4 regions of the Mitsuaria sp. BK037 genome follow, and region 4 is predicted to be linked to each of the others. Evidence: predicted binding sites of a transcription regulator. Region 4 holds the regulator's gene; each other region holds the start of a gene.
What was found. The regulator LexA, encoded in region 4, represses DNA repair genes until DNA is damaged. The targets are predictions, from matches to a motif close to ACTGTATNNNNATACAGT.
Positions count from the first base shown of each region.

Region 1: a site for LexA is predicted at 986-1,003, ahead of FHT37_RS03060 (ATP-dependent helicase). Genes of this name have one in related genera too.
Region 2: a site for LexA is predicted at 1,083-1,100, ahead of imuA (translesion DNA synthesis-associated protein ImuA). Genes of this name have one in related genera too.
Region 3: a site for LexA is predicted at 913-930, ahead of recA (recombinase RecA). Genes of this name have one in related genera too.

Region 1 covers NZ_JACHYS010000001.1:697,982-700,177, reverse strand. The annotation lists gene FHT37_RS03065 (hypothetical protein) at 1-915, opposite strand, end outside; gene FHT37_RS03070 (ABC transporter ATP-binding protein) at 1-56, shown strand, start outside; gene FHT37_RS03060 (ATP-dependent helicase) at 1,018-2,196, shown strand, end outside.
Region 2 covers NZ_JACHYS010000002.1:174,898-177,093, forward strand. The annotation lists gene FHT37_RS12925 (HAMP domain-containing sensor histidine kinase) at 1-1,043, shown strand, start outside; gene imuA (translesion DNA synthesis-associated protein ImuA) at 1,180-2,043, shown strand; gene FHT37_RS12935 (DNA polymerase Y family protein) at 1,991-2,196, shown strand, end outside.
Region 3 covers NZ_JACHYS010000003.1:676,737-678,932, reverse strand. The annotation lists gene recA (recombinase RecA) at 1-873, opposite strand, end outside; gene FHT37_RS19770 (response regulator transcription factor) at 1,186-1,857, shown strand; gene FHT37_RS19765 (sensor histidine kinase) at 1,911-2,196, shown strand, end outside.
Region 4 covers NZ_JACHYS010000001.1:1,055,717-1,057,912, reverse strand. The annotation lists gene FHT37_RS04645 (asparaginase) at 1-566, opposite strand, end outside; gene lexA (transcriptional repressor LexA) at 681-1,358, shown strand; gene FHT37_RS04635 (helix-hairpin-helix domain-containing protein) at 1,376-1,681, shown strand; tRNA gene FHT37_RS04630 (tRNA-Asp) at 1,774-1,850, opposite strand; tRNA gene FHT37_RS04625 (tRNA-Glu) at 1,953-2,028, opposite strand; tRNA gene FHT37_RS04620 (tRNA-Ala) at 2,088-2,163, opposite strand.

The sequences.
Region 1 (2,196 bases), 360 kb from region 4:
GGGCGGCGGAGTCGGCGCACCTGTTCGACGCGAAGGACGAGCGCCGTCTGGCGTGATCGGGCCGTCCGGCCGGTCGTTCACGCCGCTCGGATCGTTCAGGCCACTCGGGTCGTTCGTGCCGCTGGAGCGGCTCGGGCTGTTCGGACCCGGCGGCCGCAGGCGCAGCCAGACCGTCTGCGCCACGAGCGCCGCGGCGAGCCCCAGCGCGACCCAGGCGGAAGTGTCCGCCCCCGCCATCGGCGAGGCCCGCTGCTTCAGGTAGACCCCGACCAGGCCCCAGACCGCCGCCGCGGCGAAGGCCAGCGCCGCCGGTCCGGTGCCGGGCGCATGCAGCCGCGCATTCGCCACCAGCAGCAGCAAGGCGGCGAGCGCCCACAGCACCAGCGTCCACGGCAGCTGATCGACGGTGGGCAGCAGCTGCTGGGCGACGATCACCTGCGCGGTGTTCAGGAACGCCGCCAGCGACAGCCATCCGGCATGCAGCGCCAGCGGCAGCACCGCGAGCCATGAGGGCGCGCCGCGCGGCACCGCCCGCGCCAGCAGCATCAGCGCCCACAGCAGGCTGATCAGCGCCAGCCAGATGATGGCCAGCGCCAGCCAGAACCATTGCTGGGAGAACACGATCATCCAGCTCGCGGTGAGCGCGAAGCCGGCGACCACCAGCCAGTGGCAGCGATGGGAATCGCGGTGCCCTTCCCGGTCGGGCACCGGCTGGCCGCGCAGCAGCCAGGCCGTGGCGACGAGGTCGAGCAGGAAGATCACGCCCCAGATGGAGAAGGCGTAGCCGTCGGCGACGAGCAGGGTCGGGTAACGATCCGAGATCGTGCCGTTGTCGGGGCCGAAGACGCCGCGCTGCGAGGCCCAGGCCACGAGGGGCATGGACAGGGCGGCGAGGAGGACAAGCACTTGATGCATGACAGTAGGCGGGGAGTTTGCTCCGCTCGGGCAATGCGCGTACCCCCGGGACCACGTGGTCCGGCCATTCACTGTTTTTGCATACAGCTATGATGCCGCCCCATGTGTTCCGCCCTTGCCGACGCCCCGCCCCGCGCGGCCGACGTCTTCGCCGACCTGAATCCCGAGCAGCGCTCGGCGGTCGAGCACGGCCTCGATGAACACGGCGTTCCCGGGCACGGCCCGCTGCTGGTGATCGCCGGTGCCGGCTCGGGCAAGACCAAGACGCTGGCGGCGCGCGTCGCGCGCCTGATCCAGTCGGGCGCGGACCCGCAGCGCCTGCTGCTGCTGACCTTCTCCCGCCGCGCCGCCGGCGAGATGGAACGCCGCGCCGGCCGCGTGCTGCATCGCGCGCTCGGCCTGGGCGCCACGCAGGCGCCGCCGCGCTTCCCCTGGGCCGGCACCTTCCACAGCGTGGGCGCGCGCCTGCTGCGCGAATACGCCCATCGCATCGGCCTCGCGCCCAACTTCACGATCCTCGACCGCGCCGACGCCGAGGACCTGATGGGCCTGCAGCGCCAGACCCTCGGCCTGGCCGAGACCACCGAGCGCTTCCCGCTCAAGGCCACCTGCCTGACGATCTATTCGCGCGTCGTCAACAGCGAGGCGCGGCTGGACCAGGTGCTGCAGGACCACTTCCCCTGGTGCTTCCCGGTGCATGACGGGCTCAAGCGCCTGTTCAAGGCCTACGTCGAGGACAAGCAGCGCCAGCAGCTGCTGGACTACGACGACCTGCTGCTCTACTGGGCCGAGCTGATGAGCGACGACGGCCTGGCCGCCGAGCTCGGGGAGCGCTTCCAGCACGTGCTGGTCGACGAGTACCAGGACACCAACCGGTTGCAGGCGACGATCCTGCGCCGGCTCAAGCCACGCGGCGACCACCTGACCGTGGTGGGCGACGACGCGCAGGCGATCTACTCGTTCCGCGCGGCCGAGGTGCGCAACATCCTCGAGTTCCCGGTCCAGTTCGACCCGCCCGCGCGGGTGATCGCGCTGGAGCGCAACTACCGCTCCACGCAGCCGATCCTGGACGCGTCCAACGCGGTCATCGCGATGGCCCGCGAGCGGCACGAGAAGCGGCTGTGGACCGACAAGGCCTCGACCGAGCGGCCGCAACTGGTGACGGTCGACGACGAGGCGCGCCAGGCCCAATGGGTCGCCGACAAGGTGCTCGAGCGGCGCGAGCAGGGCCTGCGGCTGAAGCGCCAGGCGGTGCTGTTCCGCACCTCGAGCCACGCCGCG
Region 2 (2,196 bases), on a different contig from region 4:
CGGCCCCGCTGCGCGGGAAGCCGCCCGGCAAGTACACGCTGCCGCAGGACGGCCAGCTGGTCAGCGCGCTGGTCCGGGACGACCTCGGCCCGGTCTTCGTGCTGACCGACCGCGACGAGGACTTCGCCAAGATCGAGGCGGGCGTCTACGGCCTGCTCGGCCTGGCTTTCGTCTGCTGCCTGGGGCTGGCGCTGTTCCTGGCGCAGCTGACCGCGAGCCGCATCGTCGCGCCGGTGACCGCGCTGGCACGCGCCGTGGAAACCGGCGCCGCGCCGCGCGAGTACCCGCTGCAGGATTCCACCGACGAACTGGGCGTGCTCTCGCGCGCCTTCGCCGCCAAGACCGAGGCCCAGCAGCGCTACCTGGACCGCGAGCGCTGGTTCACCGGCGATGTCAGCCATGAGCTGCGCACCCCGCTGGCGGTGATGCTGGGCGCCGCCGAGGTCCTGAAGGCGCGCCTGCACGGCCGCGACGACATGGTCGAGCTGGCCGAGCGCATCCGCCGCACCGCCGCCGACACCAGCGAGCGCGTGGTCGCGATGCTGCTGCTGTCGCGCGATCCGGCCAGCATCGGCGCGCCGCCGACCGCGGTGCTGCCGCTGCTGCGCCAGGAGATGGAGCGCTGCCGGCCGCTGCTCAAGGGCAAGGCCGTCGAGATGACGCTGCATGCCGCTCCCGCCGATGCCGCCCTGGAAGTGCCGGCGCGGCCCGAGCTCGCGGCGATCGCGCTGGGCAACCTGATCCGCAACGCCTGCCAGTTCACCGAGGAAGGCCGCGTCGACATCCGGCTCGAGGCCGGCCGCGTCGTCATCGAGGACACCGGCATCGGCATCCCGCCGGCCGTGCGCGACCGCATCTTCGACCGCTTCATGCAGGTGGACCCAGCCGGCGCCGGCAGCGCCGGGCTGGGCCTGGCCATCGTCAAGCGCGTGGCCGAGCACCTGGGCTGGACCGTCAGCCTGGAGGCGCCCGCCAACGGCGGGACGCGCTTCGCGCTGAGCTTCGGGCAGGCGTCCAGGGAGCGGGACATTCTCCCCACTTGAAGCGCGACATCCGCTGGACGGGTCGGCCGTCCCACCTATACTGTATGCACATACAGCTCCCAACGCCGGTGTCACGACCGGCGTTGTCGTCTCTTCCGCCGACCGTCCCGCTGATCGTTCCGCCGACCGCCCCGCCATGTCCGCCCTGCCCTTGCCCCTTCCCCCCGCCGTGGCCGAGGCCGTCTGGCGCGGCGACGCGCTGGGCCGCGGCACCGACACCGTCTGGCCCAGCGGCTTCGACGCGCTGGACGCGGAACTGCCCGGCGGCGGCTGGCCCGGCCGCCAACTGACCGAACTGCTGCTGCCGCAGTTCTCGCTGGCCGAATGGCGGCTGGCCGGCCCGGCGCTGCGGCGCGTGGTCGCCGACGGCGCCGCGGTGGCGATGGTCGGCCCGCCCAAGCGCCCGCACCTGCCCGGCCTGATGCACCTGGGACTGGACGAGCGCCACCTGGTCTGGATCGACGCGCGCGCGCCCTCGGAGCGGCTCTGGTGCGCCGAGCAGCTGATCAAGTCCAACGCCGCCGGCGCGGTGCTGGCCTGGATGCCGCAGGCCGCGCCGGAACAGCTGCGGCGGCTGCAGGTGCTGGCGCAGTCCTTCGAGGGGCCGGTGTTCCTGTTCCGGCCGCTGGCCGCGCGCCACGATCCCTCGCCGGCGCCGCTGCGGCTGCAGGTGACGATCGACGTCGACTGGGCGCTGGACGTCCTGATCCTCAAGCGCAAGGGCCCCGCCCACGAGACGCCGCTGCGGCTGACGTCCATCCCGGGCGGGCTCGAGCGGGTGCTGACGCCCCGGGTGATGCGGCCCAGCACGATGCGCCCTGTCGCGCCGATCGCGCCACTCGCGCCGGTCATGCCCGCCGCGACCGAAGCCGCGCCCGCCGCAGCGTCCGCCTTGTCCGAATCCTCGCGCGCGCCGCAGCCGCTCGCCCTGTTCCCGGAGCTGACCGATGTTGTGGGTCGCCCTGATCCTGCCGCCTCGTCCGCCGGCGCCGTCCGCTGATCCGGCCGCGCCGCCGGACCATCCCTGGGGGATCTGTCCGGAGGCGCAGGCGGGACTGGCCGTGTGGTGCCTGCAGTTCACGCCGCGCGTGGCGCTGATGGAGGACGCCGTCGTCATGGAGGTCGAGGCCAGCCTGCGCTTGTTCCGCGGTCG
Region 3 (2,196 bases), on a different contig from region 4:
GACGATCTTCGCGGTCACGCCCATGTCGATGATCTCGCCCTCGCGGCTGATGCCCTCGCCGTAAAGGATGTCGAATTCCGCCGTCTTGAACGGGGGCGCCACCTTGTTCTTCACGACCTTGACCTTGGTCTCGGAGCCGATGACTTCCTCGCCCTTCTTGATCGAGCCGATGCGACGGATGTCCAGGCGCACCGAGGCGTAGAACTTCAGCGCATTGCCGCCGGTGGTCGTTTCGGGCGAACCGAACATCACGCCGATCTTCATCCGGATCTGGTTGATGAAGATGACGGTGCAGTTGGTCTTCTTGATGGTGGCGGTCAGCTTGCGCAGCGCCTGGCTCATCAGGCGGGCCTGCAGGCCAGGCAGCGCGTCGCCCATCTCGCCTTCAAGCTCGGCCTTCGGCGTCAGCGCGGCGACCGAGTCCACGATGATCAGGTCCACCGAGCCCGAACGCACCAGAGAGTCCACGATCTCCAGCGCCTGTTCGCCGGTGTCGGGCTGGCTGATCAGCAGCTCCTGCAGGTTGACGCCCAGCTTCTGCGCGTACTGGACGTCCAGGGCATGCTCGGCGTCGATGAAGGCGCACACGCCGTCCAGCTTCTGCATCTGGGCGATGACCTGCAGCGTCAGCGTGGTCTTGCCGGACGATTCCGGACCGTAGATCTCGATCACGCGGCCGCGGGGCAGGCCACCGACGCCCAGCGCGATGTCCAGGCCCAGCGAGCCGGTGGAGACGACCTGGATGTCCTCGATCTTCTCGCCTTCGGCCAGCCGCATGATCGAGCCCTTGCCGAACTGCTTTTCGATCTGGGCGAGGGCGGCCTGCAGGGCCTTGGCTTTTTCGGTGTTGGCGTTCTTCACGGGGGCGTCCATGCAATCTTCTCCTGTTGGCTGCGGCGGATTATGGCGCAATCTGTATATCTGTACAGTACTTTGTCGACCCGTGCCGCCCGTCGGTGCGGCTTCGGCGCTGTCGATGGCGGGATGTTAGGCCGCAGGTGGCTCACAGGATGAGCCAGCCGCACAACTCCCCCCGTTTTCGCCAAAGAGGGGGAAGAGCCGCCCCCCAAGCTGTCGCCCACCTGACTGGTGCCCCGCTCATCGACCTGAGGACGGCTCGGAAACGCCTAGGGAAGCGCCCCGGACCGCTCCCTAGAATGTCTCCATAACCAGAGGGGACGACACATGCGCATCTTGATCGCCGAAGACGACCAGGTCCTGGCCGATGGCCTGCTGCGCTCGTTGCGAGCCTCGGGTTGCGCCGTCGACCAGGTCGGCAGCGGCAGCGAGGCCGACGCCGCGCTCGCCTCGCATGAGTTCGACCTGCTGATCCTCGATCTGGGATTGCCGAAGCTGCATGGACTGGAAGTGCTGCGTCGGCTGCGGGCGCGCGGATCGTCCGTGCCGGTGCTGATCCTGACCGCGGCGGACAGCATCGAGGAGCGCGTCAAGGGCCTGGACCTTGGCGCCGACGACTACATGGCCAAGCCCTTCTCGCTGCAGGAACTCGAGGCGCGTGTGCGCGCGTTGACGCGCCGCGGCCTGGGCACCGCCTCCAGCGTGATCCGCCATGGCCCGTTGACGTTCGACGCCACCGGCCGCGTCGCTTACATCAACGATCAGATGGTGGAACTGTCGGCGCGGGAGCTGTCGCTGCTCGAGGTGCTGCTGCAGCGCGCGGGACGGCTGGTCAGCAAGGACCAGTTGGTCGAGCGCCTGTGCGAGTGGGGCGAAGAAGTCAGCAACAACGCGATCGAGGTCTACATCCATCGGCTGCGCAAGAAGATCGAGCAGGGGCCGATCCGCATCGCGACGGTGCGCGGGCTCGGCTACTGCCTTGAAAAGATTCCGGGCTGAGGCGCGGGGCGTCCCGGAGCCCCTGGGCGCACGCTTGATCGAGGACGCGCGGCATGGCGGGTGAATCGTCCGGCCATCGCTCGCTGTTCGGCGAGATCCTGGACTGGATGCTCGCCCCGCTGCTGGTCATCTGGCCGATCAGCGTCGCGCTGACCTGGCTGGTGGCGCAGGGCATCGCGAACAAGCCCTACGACCGCGAGCTCGACGAAATGGCGCGCACGCTCGGCCTGCAGGTCGCGACGGAGCCGGGGCCCGGCGACGCCTCCACGCGACGTGGGCGGTCGCGCTACGCACTGGCCCCCGAGGCCGCGGCGCTGCTGCGGGCGGACGAGTCCGACA
Region 4 (2,196 bases):
TCCTCCACCACGGCCAGCGGCCCGGCGTCAGGCCCTGCCTCGAAGGCGTCGAGCCGGTAGCTGTGCGTCTTGCGCAGTTCGAGCCCGGACCAGACCTGGCCCGCCACGACGGCAATGACGCCTCGCACGCCTTCGCTCTCGGCAACGGCGACGGCGTCCAGCAGGTTCTGCGGACCATCCGCCTGGATGGCGGTCGCCGGCCGCATCGCGGCGGTCAGCACGACCGGCTTTTCCGGCGCCAGCACGCGCTGCAGCAGGTAGGCGGTCTCTTCCAGCGTGTCGGTGCCGTGCGTGATCACCACGCCGCGGACCTCGGGCCGGTCCAGGTGCTCCCGCACCCGCTTCGCCAACCGCGCCCAGGTGGCGTGATCCATGTCCTTGCTGTCGAGCTGCGCCAGCTGTTCAGCCTCCAGCGACTTCGCCGCCAGCGCCGGGACTGCCTTCACCAGCGATTCCACCGACAGCGAACCCGCCTTGTAGCCGACGTTGTCCGTGACGCTGCCGGAGGCGCCGGCGATCGTCCCGCCGGTGCCGATGATCACGAGGGTCTGGGGCGCGCTTTGCAATTTGTCGTCTCCTGTATAAAAATCCAGATGCTGGATGGATTCTCAGGCGGCTTTCGAACCCTCGAAGCCGTTTTGCATTCCAACCAGTCCTCCATGGAATAAAGGCCTGTGCTCGTGGATACACCGCCCAAACTCACCGCCCGCCAACAACAGATCTTCGATCTGGTCCGCGACAGCATCGAGAGCACCGGCTCGCCGCCCACGCGCGCCGAGATCGCGCAGCAACTCGGCTTCAAGTCCGCGAACGCCGCCGAGGAACACCTGCAAGCGCTCGCCCGCAAAGGCGTCATCGAACTGGTGGGGGGCACCGCGCGCGGCATCCGCCTGCCGTCGACCGCGCTGCGCCAGGTCAACCGCGCCCGGGAGCACAGCCAGTTCGCCCTGCCGCTGGCCAGCCTGGCGCAGCTGACGCTGCCGCTGGTCGGCCGCGTCGCTGCCGGCGCGCCCATCCTCGCCGAGGAACATGTGGAGCAGCACTATAGCGTCGACCCCTCGATGTTCTCGAAGGCGCCGGACTTCCTGCTGCGCGTGAAAGGCATGAGCATGAAGGACATCGGCATCATGGACGGCGACCTGCTCGCCGTGAAGAAGACCAGCGAAGCGCGCAACGGCCAAGTCGTCGTCGCGCGCCTGGGTGACGAGGTCACCGTGAAGCGCTTCCAACGCCATCCGGATGGCATCCGACTTCTCCCGGAGAACGCCGATTTCGCCCCGATCGAGGTTACGCCGGATGAGCAGTTCGCCATCGAAGGCCTGGCGGTGGGATTGATCCGCTCCGGCGGGTTTCACTGAGCGGGTACGAGTGCCGCATGGCTGCGCGAAAGACGCACACGAAAGCGGCTTCGGCCGCTGAATGCCTCACGCTGCGGCAAATTCCCAACATCGGTCCTGCGATGGTTCGGGATTTTGAATCGATGGGGATTCGGCAGCCCGCGGATCTCATCGGCGCCGATGCATTTGCGCTCTATCAGCGGATTTGCAAACTGACCGGCAAGCGCCACGATCCCTGCGTTCTGGATACCTATATGGCGGCCGTCGATTTCATGAACGGTGCCTCGCCCAGAGATTGGTGGAGTTATACCGCCCAGCGCAAGCGCGAGTATCCGGACCTCTGAATATTCCGTGGGCGTGACCCGCCTTAACCAGAATGAGACCGGAACGGGTAAAGAAAAAACCCTGCCGATTTGTATCGACAGGGTTTCAATATTGGCGGAGTGGACGGGGCTCGAACCCGCGACCCCCGGCGTGACAGGCCGGTATTCTAACCAACTGAACTACCACTCCAGATTCGACGCTGTTGAGCGCGTCGATATCATTCGCGAACAAGTTTCGCTGCAAGCCAACGGATCCATTCAGAACCGCGATGCAGCCAAGCCTTGTCAAACTTGGCGTCCCCTAGGGGATTCGAACCCCTGTAATCACCGTGAAAGGGTGGTGTCCTAGGCCTCTAGACGAAGGGGACTGAACCTTCTTGCTGTGACTCGGTCAGTGCGTACCGGCAACCCAGACTCCCAAGGAATCTGGTGGAGGTAAGCGGGATCGAACCGCTGACCTCTTGCATGCCATGCAAGCGCTCTCCCAGCTGAGCTATACCCCCGAATGCTGACGCATCGAATCGGTACGCTGCCCG